3 regions of the Brevundimonas vancanneytii genome follow, and region 3 is predicted to be linked to each of the others. Evidence: predicted binding sites of a transcription regulator. Region 3 holds the regulator's gene; each other region holds the start of a gene.
The links. The regulator LexA, encoded in region 3, represses DNA repair genes until DNA is damaged. The targets are predictions, from matches to a motif close to ATGTTCNCNANNTGTTCT.
Positions count from the first base shown of each region.

Region 1: the regulator LexA is predicted to act here: its motif matches at 3,009-3,026, upstream of recA (recombinase RecA).
Region 2: the regulator LexA is predicted to act here: its motif matches at 1,564-1,581, upstream of FGL25_RS01605 (ImuA family protein).

Region 1 is NZ_LR588407.1:472,340-478,179, forward strand. Features, by position in the region: gene alaS (alanine--tRNA ligase) at 1-871, opposite strand, end outside; gene rraA (ribonuclease E activity regulator RraA) at 1,004-1,489, opposite strand; gene recA (recombinase RecA) at 1,831-2,910, opposite strand; gene FGL25_RS02345 (CYTH and CHAD domain-containing protein) at 3,078-4,604, opposite strand; gene FGL25_RS02350 (bifunctional GNAT family N-acetyltransferase/carbon-nitrogen hydrolase family protein) at 4,685-5,840, shown strand, end outside.
Region 2 is NZ_LR588407.1:323,336-329,175, reverse strand. Features, by position in the region: gene FGL25_RS01615 (hypothetical protein) at 509-1,048, opposite strand; gene FGL25_RS01605 (ImuA family protein) at 1,601-2,359, shown strand; gene FGL25_RS01600 (Y-family DNA polymerase) at 2,250-3,809, shown strand; partial or broken gene FGL25_RS18070 (error-prone DNA polymerase) at 3,806-5,840, shown strand, end outside.
Region 3 is NZ_LR588407.1:1,877,237-1,883,076, forward strand. Features, by position in the region: gene FGL25_RS09250 (autotransporter outer membrane beta-barrel domain-containing protein) at 1-380, shown strand, start outside; gene FGL25_RS09255 (S9 family peptidase) at 497-2,593, shown strand; gene lexA (transcriptional repressor LexA) at 2,715-3,419, shown strand; gene FGL25_RS09265 (ComEC/Rec2 family competence protein) at 3,572-5,602, opposite strand; gene gltX (glutamate--tRNA ligase) at 5,721-5,840, shown strand, end outside.

The DNA of each region.
Region 1 (5,840 bases), 1.4 Mb from region 3:
CGCCGTCGGCGATCAGGAAGGCGGTCGAACGCAGGTGGTCGGCGATGACCCGGTGCGACGGGGCGCGCTCGCCCTCGGCCTTGGTCGAGGTCAGCTCTTCCGAGGCGTTGATCAGGCTTTTGAACAGGTCGACGTCATAGTTGGAGTGGACGCCCTGCAGCACGGCGGCGATGCGCTCCAGACCCATGCCGGTGTCGACCGACTTCTTGGGCAGTTCGCGAACGATCTCGTCGTTCTCCTTCTCGAACTGCATGAAGACGTTGTTCCAGATCTCGACGAAGCGGTCGCCGTCCTCGTCCGGCGAACCGGGAGGGCCGCCGAAGATGTGGTCGCCGTGGTCGTAGAAGATCTCGGTGCAGGGGCCGCAGGGGCCGCTGTCGCCCATGGCCCAGAAGTTGTCGTTGGTGGGGATGCGGATGATCTTCTCGTCCGCGAAGCCCGTCACCTTCTTCCAGATGTCGAAGGCCTGATCGTCGGTGTGGTAGACGGTGACCAGCAGGCGTGCGGGGGCCAGGCCGAACTCCTTGGTCAGCAGGCCCCAGGCGCTCTCGATGGCGTGGTCCTTGAAGTAGTCGCCGAACGAGAAATTGCCCAGCATTTCAAAGAAGGTGTGGTGGCGCGCGGTGTAGCCGACGTTGTCCAGGTCGTTGTGCTTGCCGCCGGCGCGCACGCATTTCTGCGAGCTGGTGGCGCGCTTATAGGGCGGGACGGCCGCGCCGGTGAAGTAGTCCTTGAACGGCACCATGCCCGCGTTGACGAACAACAGGGTCGGGTCGTTCTGCGGCACGAGCGGAGCCGACTGCACCTTCTCGTGGCCGTCGGCGGCGAAGTAGTCGAGGAAGGTGGAACGGATCTGCTTCAGGCTGGTCATGGGCGTATCGCTCTGGAACTCGGGCGCGCGGGAGGAAATATCGGAACCGGCGTCATATAGGGATTTTGCGCCGAACGCATCACTGGCGCGTGATCCTGCGGGCGCGGGCGCGTTTTTAGGGCCAGGAGCGCTTTAATCGTGCAGGCGATGCGGCGAGACGATCAGGCCGTCCTCGTCAGCGTAGAGCCAGTCGCCGGGGGTGAAGATGACGCCGCCGAAGGCGGTGGGGATGTCGATCTCGCCGATGGCGTCGCGGTCCGCGCGCAGGGGAACGGTTCCAAGCGCTTTGACGCCGACGTTCATGGTGTTGATGACGGCTGTGTCGCGCACGGCGCCGTGGACGACGATCCCGGCCCAGCCGTTGTCGATGGCCAGCTTCGCCAGATTGTCGCCGACTAGGGCGCGTTTGAGCGAACCGCCGCCGTTGACGACCAGGACCGCGCCTTGGCCGGGGCGCTCCAGCGTCTGGCGGACCAGGGCGTTGTCGTCCAGCACGCTGAGGGTGCGGATCGGGCCGTGGAAGGCCGCGACCTGGCCGAAGCTGCGGAAGAGAGTCTGGCAGACCTTCACCACGTCGGAGTGGGCGTCGCAGAGGTCGGCGGTGGCGGGGCTGGTCATGAGGAGGCTCCGGTTCTTTGCGCGAAGCTTGCCCGTTGGCGGTCATGGGAAACAAGGCCCTTGAGCGGAGATTGAGGCGGGATAAAAAAAGAGGCCCGCCCGACGCAGGTCGGGCGGGCCGGTCTCCGTCCGACCGGCCCCGCGGGGTCGGTAGGCGGGTCGCGAGGCGGCGAACGGAGAAGCTCTGGTCGTCAGGACGCCTCTTGCCTTCTGCCGTCATCCTCGGGCTTGACCCGAGGATCGGATCGTCAGCGCGATCACGGCTGGAACGGAAGAGGACGCTGCCTGGCTGGATCCTCGGGTCAAGCCCGAGGATGACGGCGTTTAGGTGATGGGACGGATCAGCCCTCCAGATCCTGACCTTCGTCCGGCTCGGGCGCGCCCAGCATGTCGTCGGCGATCTTGGCCGTGGACTGGCGGACCGCCTTTTCGATGGCGAGGGCCATGTCGGGGTTGTTTTTCAGGAACTCCTTGGCGTTCTCGCGACCCTGACCGATGCGGGTGGAGTCGTAGGAGAACCACGAACCCGACTTCTCGATGATGTTGGCCTTGACCCCTAGGTCGATGATCTCGCCGATCTTGGAGATGCCTTCGCCGTACATGATGTCGAAGATGACCTCGCGGAACGGCGGGGCGACCTTGTTCTTGACCACCTTGACGCGGGTGGTGTTGCCGACCACCTCGTCGCGGTTCTTGATCGCGCCGGTGCGGCGGATGTCCAGGCGCACCGAGGCGTAGAACTTCAGCGCATTGCCGCCCGTCGTCGTTTCCGGCGAACCGTACATGACGCCGATCTTGTGACGGATCTGGTTGATGAACAGGACGATGCACTTCGACTTGGAGATGGAGGCCGTCAGCTTACGCAGGGCCTGCGACATCAGGCGGGCCTGAAGGCCGGGCAGGCTGTCGCCCATCTCGCCCTCGATCTCAGCGCGGGGCGTCAGGGCGGCGACGGAGTCGACCACCACGATGTCCACGGCGCCCGAGCGCACCAGGGTGTCGACGATCTCCAGCGCCTGTTCGCCGGCATCGGGCTGCGACACCAGAAGGTCGTCGAGGTTGACGCCCAATTTCTGAGCGTAGACCGGGTCCAGCGCGTGTTCGGCGTCGACGAAGGCGGCCACGCCGCCCTTCTTCTGGACCTCGGCCACGGTGTGCAGGGCCAGGGTCGTCTTGCCCGAGGATTCGGGGCCGAACACCTCGATCACCCGGCCGACCGGCAGGCCGCCGATGCCGAGCGCCATGTCGAGACCCAGAGAGCCGGTCGAGACGCTTTCGATCTCGGCCACCTGTCCGGCCTTGCCCAGTTTCATGACCGAGCCCTTGCCGAAGGCGCGATCGATCTGCGCGATCGCCGCCTCTAGAGCGCGTTGTTTGTCGCCGTCTTCTTTACCCACGAGCTTCAGTGCCGCCTGTGACATTGGTTTTCTCTCCCTTGCCATGATTCCCATCTGACTTCGGGAGAGACCCGCCACGGACCCGCTCCCTCGTTGAGCCGGACTATGGACACGGTTTGTTCCTGTTCGCAAGATGTTCTCATGAACTGAACGAGAACATTTATCGCGATGCGACCGATTTAGTCGTAAGTTTACCGCCAGAAGCGCCGGGCGCGGGACAGGCGGGCGAAGGCGCTGCTTGAGGCGAGCAGCAGGACGGGGGCGCTCTGTTCGCGGCGGCCGATCAGGCGTCCGGCGGTGAAGGCGATCTCGGGAGAGGTCAGCCGGGCCTCGGCGGGGATGCGGTCGCGCGCCACGGCCAGGTCGTTGAGGGCGCCGAACGCGTCCTGGACCTGCTCCAGACCTGCGCGGAAACGCCGCTCGCGGCCGGGGCGGTCGAACAGGCCGGCGAAGAACTCGGCCGCATAGCGCAGACGCTTGACGCGGATGCGCAGACGGTGGCGACCGGCGACGTCCAACTGGTCCAGGCGTCGCCCGCCGCGCCGCACGCGCCGGCTCAATCGCTCCAGAGCCTCGGCGGCGAAGGCGGCGACGGGCCGTTGTCGGCGCCAGGCGCGCACGGGGTCAGGATCGGTCCGCCAGGCGCCGGTCTCGATCCAGGCCAGGGTCTCGAACATCAGGGCGGCGTAGCGCGGCGAATCGATCGCCGCCATCGCCCGGCGATAGGCGCCGCTGCGGGCCGCCAGCAGTCGCAGGCCCAGGGGGGCGAGGTCGGGGTCGGGCGTTTCGAGCGCGGCGGGGTGGAAGACGTCGCGGATGAAGACGTCCAGATCGCGCGCGGCGTCGGTCTCATGCGCCAGCCATTTCAGCTCGGCGACGACGGGGGCGGCGTCCTCGCCCAGCAGGGGGGCGAACACGGACAGGGCGGCGCGCAGGCGGCGTAGGCCCACGCGCAGCTGATGCAGGGCCTCGGGCCGCCGCACCCGGCGCAGCAGTTCGGCGTTGGCCGAGACCTGGCCCAAGGCGGCCAGGGCCGTGCGGCGCAGGGCGGCCTCGGCGCTCAGGGCGCGCGGCAGGGGATCGACGCGGGCGAAACGGGGCGCGCGCTCCGACCCCTCGGCCAGGCGCCAGCCGCGCTCGGCCTTGCTCTCGAACAGGGGGACCAGGGCGACGTCGGCCGAAAGGCGCCGGGCCAGGGCGAACAGGGCCTGGGGCGGGCCGTCCTTCAGCTCCAGTTCGAGTTCGCGCAAGGGCTCGACGCGGCCGCCCGCCGACAGCTCGCCCTCGTCATAGGCGGCCTCGATCACGGCGCCCTCGAAGGCGACCAGCCGGGCGCGGCGACGCACCGTGCTGGCGAAGCGGGGCGACAGGTTGCGGCGGCGGCCCTTCAGCAGGGCGGCGGCGGGCGTCGTCTTGACGGCCCGCCAGTCCAGGGCCTCGCTGGAGACGGGCGTCTCCCATTCGGCGCGGTTGAGGACGTCGCCGCCGGTCTGGCCCTTCAGGGTCTGGACGAAGCCGCGGCCGGTTGCGCGCACGCGCAGGCCCCAGCCGGCGCGGCGCAGCGCCTGATCCGGCGTGTCGAAATAGACGGAGCGCAGGCTTTGCATGCTGTCCTCGCCCGCCAGGGCCGGGTGGGCGGCCAGGCGCGCGGCGGCGCCGGGGCCGAGCCGGAACTTGAGTTCGATTTCCTGCGCCATTTCCTGGGCCATGCCGGACATGACGTCATTGTGCGCCCATCCCGGCGCGGGTCCAAGACGACGAAAATGATCCAACGGCCAAGCTCGTGCGTTAGGAGCGGATGACTGATCTTCAGACCGCCCAAACCGTCCCGCCCGCCGAGCCGGCCAAGCCCGCCGTCCTGACCATCCGCAACGCGCGCATGGGCGACGTCGCCGGGATCAACGCCCTGGTCGAGCGGGTCTACAAGGACATGCCGCCCTATACGCCGGGGATGCTGCGCGGCCAGATCGCCACCTATCCCGACGGCCAGTTCGTGGTCGAGTTCGAGGGCGAGATCGTCGGCTACGCCGCCAGCTTCCGCATCGACGAGGCCTCGGCCATGGGGCCGCACAGCTGGGACGAGATCACCGGCGGGGGCTATGCGGCGCGACACGATCCGGCGGGCGCGTGGCTGTACGGGATGGAGGTCTGCGTCGACCCCGCCCGACGTCGCCTGCGCATCGGCCAGCGCCTGTACGACGCGCGCCGCGACTTGTGCGAGGCGCAGAACCTGAAGGGCGTCGTGTTCGGCGGCCGGATGCCGGGCCTTTCGCGCCGCCGAGCCGCCTATCCCGACCCGAACGCCTATGTCGAGGCGGTGCGCGACCGCAAGGTGAAGGATCCGATCATGGCCTTTCACCAGCGTTCGGGGTTCGAGCCGGCGGGGGTGCTGCTGAACTATCTGCCGTCGGACAAGGCGTCGTTGGGCCATGCGGCGCGCTGGGTCTGGCGCAACCCCTACTATGTCGAGGCGACGGGCAAGGGGGCGGCCTTTGCGGTGAAGGAGACGGTGCGCGTCGCCACCGTCCAGCTGCAGATGCGCAAGGTCGAGAGCTTCCGCGAGTTCATGGACAACGTCGAATATTTCGTCGACGTGGGATCGGACTATCGCGCCGACTTCGTGGTCTTCCCCGAGCTGTTCACGCTTCAGCTGCTGTCGCTGGAGACGAAGAAGCTGACGCCTGCGGAATCGATCGAGGCCCTGACCCGCTACACGCCGCGCTTCGTCGAGGCGATGCGCGAGCTGGCGGTCGGCTACAACGTCAACATCATCGGCGGCTCGCACCCGACGCGGACCGAGGACGGCGAGATCCAGAATGTCGCCTACGTCTTCCTGCGCGACGGTTCGGTGCATGAGCAGGAGAAGATCCACCCGACCCCGAACGAGCGGCACTGGTGGAACATCAAGGGCGGCGACCGCGTCCACGCCATCCCCACCGACTGCGGGCCGATCG
Region 2 (5,840 bases), 1.6 Mb from region 3:
AAGCCCGTGCCGATTTCACGTCCACGGTCGAGGATGACATAGCGGGCCTCTCGGCCCTTTCGTTCGCGCAGATAGAGGCGCGGGGGTTGGGCGGGACGCGGCACAGTTCCCTCATCGCTTCGATGGCGGCCAGAGTGGTGAAATCCTTGTTGCCGATCCGCTCGATGACCAGGCGCCCCCGGCTGGCCTCCAACCGCAGGGTGCGCACCGAGACGGAGCCGTCAGGAAAGGCGAGACGCGCCGCCACAGTCAGGCGAAGCGGGGGTCGAAGACGTGATGGCGTCAGACCTGCGGTCGTGAAGATAACGCTCTACATGGGGCAAAACAGCGAACTCGATCGTCAAAGACGACAATCGCTAGAGGCGACCGGCGGGATACCGGGACAGACACCCCAACGGGTGTCATTTGTCGTCGCCGCCCATATATACCGAACAGCGTTCCGATCGCAACAAGAAAAATCGCTTATCTTGTTGTTTTTGTTAAGAAATGATATGCGCACATCAACAGATCACGTCCTCTGATCTTTCCGCATCCAGTCCGCAGCGACGAAGGCCTTGTCCAGAAAGACCGCCACCTTCTCCCATTCGGCGCCTGCACGACCGCCTTGCGCAGCCTTCCGGCGCACCTCCGCCAGAAGCTCCTCCCGTTCGATATAGGCCGCGATCTTTTCCAGGTCAGGTCGACGCGGCGGGAGCGCCGACTGAGCGCGCTCCCTGGCCTGCTCCTGCGTACAGGCGCCCTTGAGGCGATTGGCCCGGTCGCTGATAACGCGAACATTCCCGCGCACATAGCCCAGGGCAGGCCTGATGCGGTCCAGCGAAGGCGATCCGCTCGATCGTTGAGAACCTGCCGCCAGCGGCATGCCGAACACAGGGCAAACCGGCGGCACCACCACGTCGCTACGGCGCAGGTTGAACGGAAGGCCTAGACGCGCCGCCCTTTCCCGCGCCCGCTCCAGCAAGGCCGCAACCGGATCGCGGCGACGTCGCTGGCGCATATAGGCGCTCATATAGAGGGCGTTGCAGCGCCGACATTTCGCGCGCTTCAACTGCGCTCCGTGAATGGGACAATTCAATTCGAATTGGTTCTTCATGGACAGATAAGACTCTACGTTGATAATGAGTCCATGAATTCAAAATGAGTCTAAAGAGTCAAATTTAATTATGAAGACACCTCGAGCGCGCTCCCCCAATCATCCGACAGGCGCCCAGCTGCGCGGCGCCCGAGGCCTTCTGAATCTGTCGGTCCTGGACCTGTCGGAGCGCACAGGGCTGGCCGTCAACACCATCAAGCGCGCCGAAGCGACGAACGACTTCGCGCCGATCAACCGCGCAAACGCCAACCTGTTGGTCACAGTGCTTCAAAACTTGGGGGTGGTTTTTTTGCCCGCTGACGACACGATTGGGGCAGGCGTTCGGCTGGAGGCTTCAGACACGCCCGCGTTTGCACGACGTCGAAGTGGGGAGCGAGGCCAACCAAACGCCAGAATCGGTCGTTGTCGATAACCGTATTGAGCCTTGCCTCCCGCTTCGCTTGACTCCCCCAGGGGGTTGGCGCGCATATAGAACAAATGAGGAACATTTGTTCACAGCCTGACGCTTTGACAGCGCTGAAGACGCGCCTGGAGGCCCTGGATCGGGCCGGCGGTCGTCGCGTCGGCGCGGGCGTGCGCGCGGGAAGCGACGACGCCTCTGCCCCGCTGGCCACGGGCGTTCTGCATGATCTCTACGCCTCCGCGCCCGCCGATGCCGTGGCGGTCAACGCCTTCGGGCTGGGCATGGCGCTGCGGGCGGCGGCGGGGCGGCCCATCGTCTGGGGCCTGCATGAGATGATGGCCCAGGAGGCGGGACGGCCGCACGGGCCGGGCTTGCATGAGATGGGCCTGTCGCCGCGCGACCTGCTGCTGGTGCGGACGCGCGACGTGCAGACCCTGCTGGCCGTCGGCGAAGAAGCCCTGCGCAGTCCCGCCGTGGGCGCCGTGCTGTTGAGCGCCTGGGGCGAGGCCAAGGCCTTCACCCTGACGGCCAGCCGGCGACTGGCGCTGGCGGCCGAGACGGGCGGCGCGACCCTGTTCCTGGCCCGGGCGGGGGCCCTGCCCTGTCCCAGCGCGGCCGAGACCCGCTGGTCGGTGGCGTCCTGCGCGTCAGAACCTCTGGAAGGCGGAGCGCCGGGACGGCCGTCTTTTTCGGCGACCCTGCTGCGGCGGCGCGGCGGCGGGGCGATCGGGACCTGGATCATGGAGTGGGATCGTGAACAGCGAACCTTCCGCCCGCCCGCGCCGCTATCTGGCGGTCTGGTTCCCATGGCTGCCCAGCGACCGGCTGCGGCGTCAGGAGCAGCGGGACGACGCGCCGCCTGAGGATGCGCCCCCCGTCGTCCTGGCCGAGAAGATCAAGGGCGCGCTGCGGCTAGCGGCCGTCGATCCAGCGGCGGCGCGGATGGGGCTGACCCCCGGCCTGGCCCTGGCCGACGCGCGGGCGCGGACCCCCGCCTTGCGCGTCGTCGCCCATCGACCGGATCTCGACGACGCTCTGCTGGGGCGGGTGCTGGAGGATTTCGGCCGCTTCACCCCCATGATCGCGCTCGATCCGCCGCACGGCCTGATGCTGGACGTGACCGGCTGCGCCCACCTGTTCGGCGGAGAGACAGGCCTGATGCGGACGGTCCAGGCGCGGGCCGAACGCGCCGGACTCAAAATCCGGTGCGCACTGGCCGGCACGCCCCAGATCGCGCGCGCGCTGGCCCGCTTTGGACCCGGCGGTCGGTTCGAGCCCGGGCAGGACCGCGCCGTCGCGCGCCGCTTGCCGGTCGCCGCCCTGGAGTTATCGGACAAGGAGGACGAGGCCCTGCGCCGTCTGGGCCTGAAACGGCTGGCCGATCTGGACGACCGGCCCCGCGCGCCCCTGGCCGCCCGTTTCGGCGCCGACTTCCCGACCCGACTGGCGCGGGTTCTGGGCGACGAAGACATGCGCATCACCCCGTATCGGCCTCCCGCACCCGTGGTCGTCGATCGCGTCTTCTTCGAGCCAATCTCGGCGCCCGAGGACGTGGAGCGGGTTTTGTCCGACCTGCTGGTCGAGACCATGGACAGGCTGGATCAGACGGGCCTGGGCGGCCGCGCCTTCGAGGCCGCCTTCTATCGCGTGGACGGCGAGACGCGCCGCATCGTCGTCCGCACCGGCCGTCCGACCCGCGACGCCCCTGCGACGCTGCGGCTGTTCCGCGAGCGGATGGCGGCCCTGGCCGCCCCGCTGGACCCCGGCTTCGGCTTCGATCAGATGCGGATGTCCGTGCCCTGGACCCAGGCTTTGGCTCCGACCCAGCAGGGACTGGAACGCGAGACGCCCGGCGAGGAGGCCTTCAGCCACCTGATCGACCGGCTGACCGCGCGTCTGGGACCGGAGGCCGTGCTGCGCTTCGAGCCTTTCGCCTCGCACATTCCCGAACGCGCGGCGCGGCTGGTCCCGGCCGCCGCCCGTCATGGCGACGAGACCTGGACCGATCTCGATCCCGACGATCCGCCCTTGCGGCCCCTGCAGATGTTCGACCCGCCCCAGCCGGTCGAAACCCTGGCGGAGGTGCCCGACGGCTATCCGCTGAAGTTCCGCTGGCGTCGCGTCCTGCACGAGGTGACGCGCGCAGAAGGGCCCGAGCGGATCAGCGGCGAATGGTGGCGCGCGCCGGGCCAGCGCACCCGCGACTACTACCGGGTCGAGGATCGGGACGGCCGTCGCTTCTGGCTGTTCCGCCAGGGCCTCTATGGCGAGACGCCCGAGCCGCGCTGGTTCATCCACGGCCTGTTCGCATGAGGAGGCTCGATCCTTGCGGCGCCTACGCCGAGCTGGCGACGGCCAGCAACTTCTCCTTCCTGCGCGGCGCCTCGCATCCCAAGGACCTGGTGCTGACGGCGATCCTGCGCGGCCACGCCGGACTGGGGCTGGCCGATCGCAACACCGTGGCGGGCGTGGTGAGGGCCTGGAGCGCGCTGAAGGAGATACGCGTCGAGGGCCTGGCCCCGCCGGACAGGATGCGCGACGGCGGCAGCCCCGGCGAGATCGCCTTCATCGAGGACCCGCTGAACGATCCGGCCCTGTCCGAAGAGGTGAAGCGTCGCGCGGCGGACTTTCGCCTGCTGAGCGGGGCGCGGTTGGTTTTCAACGACGGGACGCCGGACGTCATCGCCTATCCGGAGACACGGGCGGGCTGGGGGCGGCTGACGCGCCTGCTGACCCTGGGCAACAGACGGGCGAAGAAGGGGGAGTGCGAGATCGGCCTGCGCGACCTGCTGGTCGATCCTGAGGACCTGCTGCTGATCCTCGTCCCGCCGGATCGGCTGACGGGGCTGGAAGAGGTGTTGGCCCGCATGAACGCGGCGGCGCCGGGCGCAGTCTGGCTGGGCGCCGCCCTGCACAGGCGCGGCGACGACCGGCGCCGGCTGGCCCGGCTCAAGGCCATGGCGGAGCGGGTGGAGGTCCCCTTGCTGGCGCTCAACGATGTCCTCTACGCCGCCCCTGAAGACCGCGATCTGCAGGACGTCCTGACCTGCATCCGCGAAGGCGCGACCATCGAAACCGCCGGCCGTCGGCTGGAGGCCAACGCCGAGCGCTGGCTGAAGCCCGAGGACGAAATGGCCCGCCTGTTCAAAGATGCGCCAGAGGCGGTGAACGAAACGACCGCCTTCCTGTCGCGCGCGACCTTCGATCTGAGCAACCTGAAGTATGAATACCCTGAGGAGCCCGTACCGCCCGGCGAAACACCTCAGGGCTGGCTGGAAGAACTGGTGCGTCGCCGCACCCTCCTCCGTTATCCGGACGGCGCGCCGCCCAAGGTCACGACCCTGCTTGCGAAGGAGCTGGCCTTCATCGCCGAGCGCAGCCTGGCCCCCTATTTCCTGACCATCCACGACATCGTCCGTACGGCCGAGAACAAGGGCATCCTGTGCCAGGGGCGCGGATCGGCCGCCAACTCGGCGGTCTGCTACGTCCTGGGGATCACCAGCGTCGATCCGGCCTGCCACGACCTGTTGTTCGAGCGGTTCCTGTCCTCCAACCGCGACGAGCCGCCCGACATCGACGTCGACTTCGAGCACGAGCGGCGCGAGGAGATCATCCAATACATCTATGAGCGCTATGGCCGGCATCGCGCCGGCATCGCCGCCACCGTCATCCGCTATCGCCCCGCAGCGCCATCCGCGAGGTGGGAAAGGTCCTGGGCCTGACCGAGGACGTCACCGCGCGCCTGGCCTCGACCCAGTGGGGCAATTGGGGCTCCGAGATCAGCGGCCGCCAGATCGAACAGGCCGGTCTGGACGCCGCCAATCCGATGGTCGATCGCGCCGTGCGCATGGCCACGCGCCTGCTCGGCTTTCCGCGCCATCTGTCTCAACACGTCGGCGGCTTCGTCCTGACCCAGGGACGGTTGGACGAAACTGTCCCCATCGGCAACGCCGCCATGGCGGAGCGCACCTTCATCGAATGGGACAAGGACGACATCGACGCCCTGGGCCTGATGAAGGTCGACGTACTGGCCTTGGGGATGCTGACCTGCATCCGTAAGGCCTTCGACCTGATGAAAGCCCATTCAGGCGTCGAGCACGACCTCGCCTCCGTCCCGCCGGAGGAACCCCAGGTCTACGACATGCTGTGCCGGGGCCAGTCCATCGGCGTCTTCCAGGTCGAGAGCCGCGCCCAGATCAACATGCTGCCGCGGCTGAGGCCGCGAGAGTTCTACGATCTGGTGATTCAGGTTGCCATCGTCCGCCCCGGTCCGATCCAGGGGGACATGGTCCATCCCTACCTGCGTCGCCGCAACGGCGTGGAAGAGGTTCACTATCCACCGCC
Region 3 (5,840 bases):
GCGAGGACGCTCGTACCGAAAAGGGCGGCGGCGACGGCTTCGATCTGAAGATCGACGAACGCGACGGCCACATCTTCTCGGGCGTGGCTGCGGTGAACATCGGCTACGGCTTCGGCAAGGACGGCTGGATCCGCCCCGAGGTCCGTCTGGGCTGGCGTCAGAACTTCTCGGTCGACGCCGGGACCACCATCGCCCGCCTGGCTTCGGGCGGCGACGCCTTCACCCTGACGCCCGCCAGCATCGAGGGCGGCGGTCCGATCCTGGGCTTCCGTCTGAACGTCGGCAACGATCTGGGCATGCTGGCCGTCACGGGCGACGCCGAACTGCTGGAAGACTACGTCCGCTACACCCTGCTGCTGCGGGCCAGCTTCAAGTTCTGACTTTTCTTCGGAACACGAATGAAAAAGGGCCGCCGGATTCGTTCCGGCGGCCCTTTCCCTATCTTGCCGCCCCCTCGCGCCTTTCTATGATCCCTCCAAACCAGAGGGGGTTTCATATGAACAAGTTCGCCTGGGCGGCCTGCGCCCTGATCCTCAGCGCCCACGCGCCCGCGATGGCGCAAACCGCCGTCCAGCCAGCCGCCGCGCCCAGCCTGCCGACCGCCGACCGCGGCCTGTTCACCGCGCAAGACCTGTTCGGCATGGAGGTCGCCTCCGACGCCCAGATCAGTCCAGACGGCGGGCAGATCGCCTATGTCCGCCAGACGGCCGACATCATGACCGACCGGATGCGCCCGACCATCTGGCTGATCGACGTGAAGACCGGCCGTCATTCGCCCCTGGTCGCCTCGGTCGGTTCACATCGCCAGCCGCGCTGGTCGCCGGATGGTACGCGCCTGTCCTACATCTCCAGCGCCGAGGGCGGCGCGCCCCAGTTGTTCGTGCGCTGGATGGCGTCGGGTGAATCGGTCCGCGTCACCAACCTGCCCAACACCCCGTCCAGCGTCAGCTGGTCGCCCAACGGCGAGCAGTTGGCCTATTCCGTCCTGGTCCCCGGCGAGAAACCCAAGATCGGCTCGCCCCTGGCCAAGCCCGAGGGCGCCCAGTGGGCGCCGCCGCTGGAGATCATCGACAGCGTCTCCTACCGCTCCGACGGCCAGGGCTATCTGAAGCCCGGCTTCCGCCACGTCTTCGTCGTCGGGTCTCAGGGCGGCGGCGCGCGCCAGCTGACGCACGGCGACTTCCACCACGGCGGCGGCCTGTCCTGGTCGGCCGATTCCCGCACCCTCTACCTCAGCGCCAACCGTCGCCCCGACTGGCAGCGCGAAGCCGCCGACAGCGAAGTCTTCGCCCTGGATGTCCAGACCGGCGGCCTGACCGCCCTGACCAGCCGCGCCGGGCCTGACAATGCGCCCGTCGCCTCGCCCGACGGCCGCCGCATCGCCTACCTGGGCTATGACGACAAGCGGATGGGCTATCACAACACCCGCCTCTATGTGATGGACGCCGACGGCTCGAACAGCCGCGCCCTGACCGAGAGCCTCGACCGCTCGGTCCAGTCTCCGGTGTGGAGCCGCGACGGCCGCTCAGTCTACGTCGCCTATGACGATCAGGGCCGCACCAAGGTCGCCCGCGTGTCGATGGACGGCGCCGTCACCACCCTGATCGAGGATCTGACCGGCGACGACTTCGGCCGCCCCTACACCGGCGGCGGCTTCACCGTGGCCGACGACGGCGCCATCGCCTATACGCGCGGCACGCCTGCGCGTCCGGCCGACGTCCACGTCCTGAAGGGCGGCCGCAGCACCCAGCTGACCCGCCTGAACGCCGACTTCCTCAGCGCCCGCCGGCTGGGCGAGGTGCGCCGCATCCAGGTCGCCTCCTCCCACGATCAACGCGCGGTCGAAAGCTGGCTGACCCTGCCGGCCGACTATGTCGAGGGCCAGCGCTATCCGCTGGTGCTGGAAATCCACGGCGGCCCGTTCGCCGCCTACGGCCCCCACTTCGCCACCGACAACCAGTTGTTCGCCGCTGCGGGCTATGCGGTGCTGTCGGTCAACCCGCGCGGCTCGACCTCCTATGGGGACGAGTTCGCCAACCTGATCCACCACAACTATCCGTCGAACGACTATGACGACCTGATCAGCAGCGTCGACGCCGTCATCGCTCAGGGGATCGCCGACCCGAACAGGCTGTTCGTCACCGGCGGTTCGGGCGGCGGCGTGCTGACCAGTTGGATCGTCGGCAAGACCGACCGCTTCAAGGCGGCCGTCGTCCAGAAGCCGGTCATCGACTGGGCCAGCTTCGTGCTGACGGCCGACAACCCGGCCTTCTTCGCCCGCTACTGGTTCGGCGAATATCCTTGGGAGAACCCGGAGGCCTACTGGCGCCGGTCCCCCCTATCGCTGGTCGGCAACGTCAAGACTCCGACCATGGTCGTCGTCGGCGACGAGGACTATCGCACACCCGTCAGCGAGTCGGAGCAGTACTACACCGCCCTGCAGCTGCGCGGCGTGCCAACGGCCCTGGTGAAGATCCCCGGCGTCGGCCACAGCCTGGCCGTCCGCCCGTCCCAGAACGCCGCCCGCATGAACGCCATGATCGAATGGTTCGCGCGCTACAAGGACGGCGCACCGGCCGCTCCGGCGCAATAAGACCCGGCCCCGCGCCCGTCATGCGGCGGGCGCGGGGGTTCAGCGTGGCGTTAGTTGACTTTTAACCAGAACACTTACAGAACATCATCAACGGTTCACGCCTTGTTCTGGATTCTGCGCCATGCTCACGAAGAAACAGCACGAACTCCTGATGTTCATTCACGAGCGCATCCGGGAGACGGGCGTTTCGCCGTCCTTCGACGAGATGAAGGAGGCGCTGGACCTGGCGTCCAAGTCCGGCATCCACCGCCTGATCACGGCGCTGGAGGAACGCGGCTTCATCCGTCGCCTCGCCCACCGCGCCCGCGCGCTGGAAGTGGTCAAACTGCCCGAACAGGCGACGACCGCCGCCCCGGCCAAGGGACGCGCGCCCTTCAAGCCTGACGTGATCCAGGGCGGCGGCCTGAACCCTCGCCCCGCCTTCGCCGAGGCCGCCAACGACGTGCGTGACCTGCCCCTGCTGGGCAAGATCGCCGCCGGCACCCCCATCGCCGCCATCCAGCACGAACGCGAGCGCCTGCCCGTCCCCGAAGCCATGCTGGGCGCAGGCGAGCACTACCTGCTCGAAATCGAGGGCGACTCCATGATCGAGGCCGGCATCCTCGACGGCGACACGGTCATCATCAAGCGGATGGAGAACGCCTCTTCCGGCGAGATCGTCGTCGCCCTGGTCGAGGGCGAGGAAGCCACGCTGAAACGCCTGCGCAAGAAGGGCCAGTCCATCGCGCTGGAGCCCGCCAACAGCGCCTATGAGACCCGCATCTTCGGCCCTGATCAGGTCGAGGTTCAGGGCAAGTTGGTCGGCCTGCTGCGCCGCTATCACTGAGGCCCCCATCCCCGCTCGTCCCGCCGGACGCCGGGATCCAGTGCTTTGGCTTCAAGCGGGTCGTCTGGAAGTTTGCCTGTAATCTAGCCTCATCTGGCCAACGACAGCACGTGCGGCTCTGACTGGATCCCGGCGTCCGCCGGGATGATCGGCTAGGGATGAGCCCCGCTCCACGGCCGCCGTCCCCGCACTTCCGCCGCCCACAGAGCGCGCCAGCCGCCGGCCTCATCGCGCCACAACTCCACCGAGCCGCCGCGCGCATGATCCGCGCCGTCCAGCACCAGCCGCCCCTCGCATGACGACGGCAGGACCGCGACCACGGCCCGTACGCTGACCACCCCGGCGCTGCGGCACATCTGATCCATCTGCGCCTCGCTAGGCGACGCCTTGCCCCACCACAGGGCCAGCACGCCTTCCTCGCCCTCCGGCGCGCAGAAGGAGCGTTTGCAGGTCCAGCCTTCGCCCGGCCGCCCCACCGCCTCCAGCCCCCGCCGCCGGGACCACAGGTCGCTGGCGAACTGGCGCACCGCGGGCCGCATCACGACCGCCTGCTCCCCCTGCCGATACGCCGCATTCGCTCCGCCGTCGCCGATCCAGACGTCCGGCGGCGCCGGGCGCGGCCAGATCAGCACCGCCGCCGCGAACGGCAGGCCCAGCCAGCGCCACCGTCCGCGCCACAGGCACATGAACAGTATGCCCAGGAAGGCGACCGGCAGGGCCGCCGCCGGGGCGCTGGGGATCGCCTGAACCGCGCCGGGCAGCCCCGCCGCCCAATGGCCGATCGCCAGCATGACATCCACCGACTTGCCCGCCAGCCACAGGAAGGGCGCGCCCAGGCCCAACGGCTCCAGCGCCGCGCCCAGCGCAAGCGCGGGCATCATGATGAAGTCCGCCAGCGGCGCCGTCGCCAGATTGGCGATCAGCCCATAGACGGCCGTGCGGTTGAAATGCTGCATGGCGAACGGCCCCGTCGCCATACCCGCCACCAGGCTGGCGGCGCAGGCGGCCAGCAGCCAACTGCCGAACCGCTGCACCGCGACGATGGGCCAGGGCGCGGCGAACTCTCGGATGCGGCGCGGCCAGACCTCGACCAGCGCCACCAGGGCCGCCGTCGCTGCGAAGGACATCTGGAACCCCGGCGTCACCACGGCCTCGGGCCGCAGCAACAGCACGACGAAGGCCGCCGCCGCCAGCGCCCGCATCGTCACCGCCTGCCGGTCCGTCAAGACGGCCAGAAAGGCGATGGAGGCCGTGACCGCCGCCCGCTCGGCCGGGGGCGGCGCGCCTGAGATCACCAGATACGTCCCAACGGCGATCAGGCCCGCGATCGCCGCAACCTTCTTGCCTGAAACGCGCAACGCCAGCCACGGCCAGGCCGCGACCAGCAGGCGCGCCGCGAAGAAGACGAAGCCCCCCACGACCGCCATGTGCAGGCCCGAGATCGACAGGATATGCGCCAGTCCCGAATCCCGCATGGCGTCCAGGTCCGGGCTCTGGATCCAGGTCTCGTGCCCCGTGGTCATGGCCGCCGCCACCCCGCCGGTCCGCTCGCCCAGCCGCGCCACGATCCGCTCGGCCAGGGCGTAGCGCACGGCGTTGATCTTCATCGCCATCCGCACCCGCCAGGGCGGCGGCGCCAAATCGGCGGCGCGCGTCGGCCCCAAGGCGAACAGCGTCCCGCCCATGCCCTGAAAATAGGCGTTGCGGCCGAAGTCATAGGCGCCGGGGCTAGCGGGGGGCGGCGGCGGATTCAGGATGCCGAAGACGCGGATGGCCGCGCCGGGCGGCGGCGGCGTCCCCTTCACCGTGACCCGCAATCGCTCGGGCGTCGCCTCAGGCGCCAGTCCGCGCACCTTCACCGGCGCCACGACGACGCGGGCGCCGTTCTGGCCCGGCGAGTCCACATCCATGACCCAGCCTTCAAGCTGCGTAGGCTTCATGTCCGCAGGCGCGATCGGCGCCGCCACGGCCTCGGCCCTTAGCTTGGCGACCGCCAGCCCGCCGCCGAAGCAGGCCAGCATCAACAGAAGCAAAGTCCCCCAACGCGGCAAGCCCCGCGCCCGCCCGACGATCCATATGCAGAGCAGCACGAAGGCCGCCGCCGCCAGCGGCCACGTCGCCGGCTCATCCTTCAGCATGAAATAGGCGGCGCACCCTGCGCCGAAACAGACGGACGACCACAAGGGCCAGCGATCCGCCTGCGCCCGCACGTCATCGCAAAGACTGTCAATTAACCGGGCCGCAAGGGTTCGCTTCCCCACGGGCGGGCGTATAAGACCCTGCCCTATGGACCCTGCCTCTATGACCTCCCCTTCCTCGACCGTCGTCACCCGCTTCGCCCCCTCGCCCACAGGCTACCTGCATATCGGCGGGGCGAGAACCGCGTTATTCAACTGGCTGTACGCCAAGGGACGCGGCGGC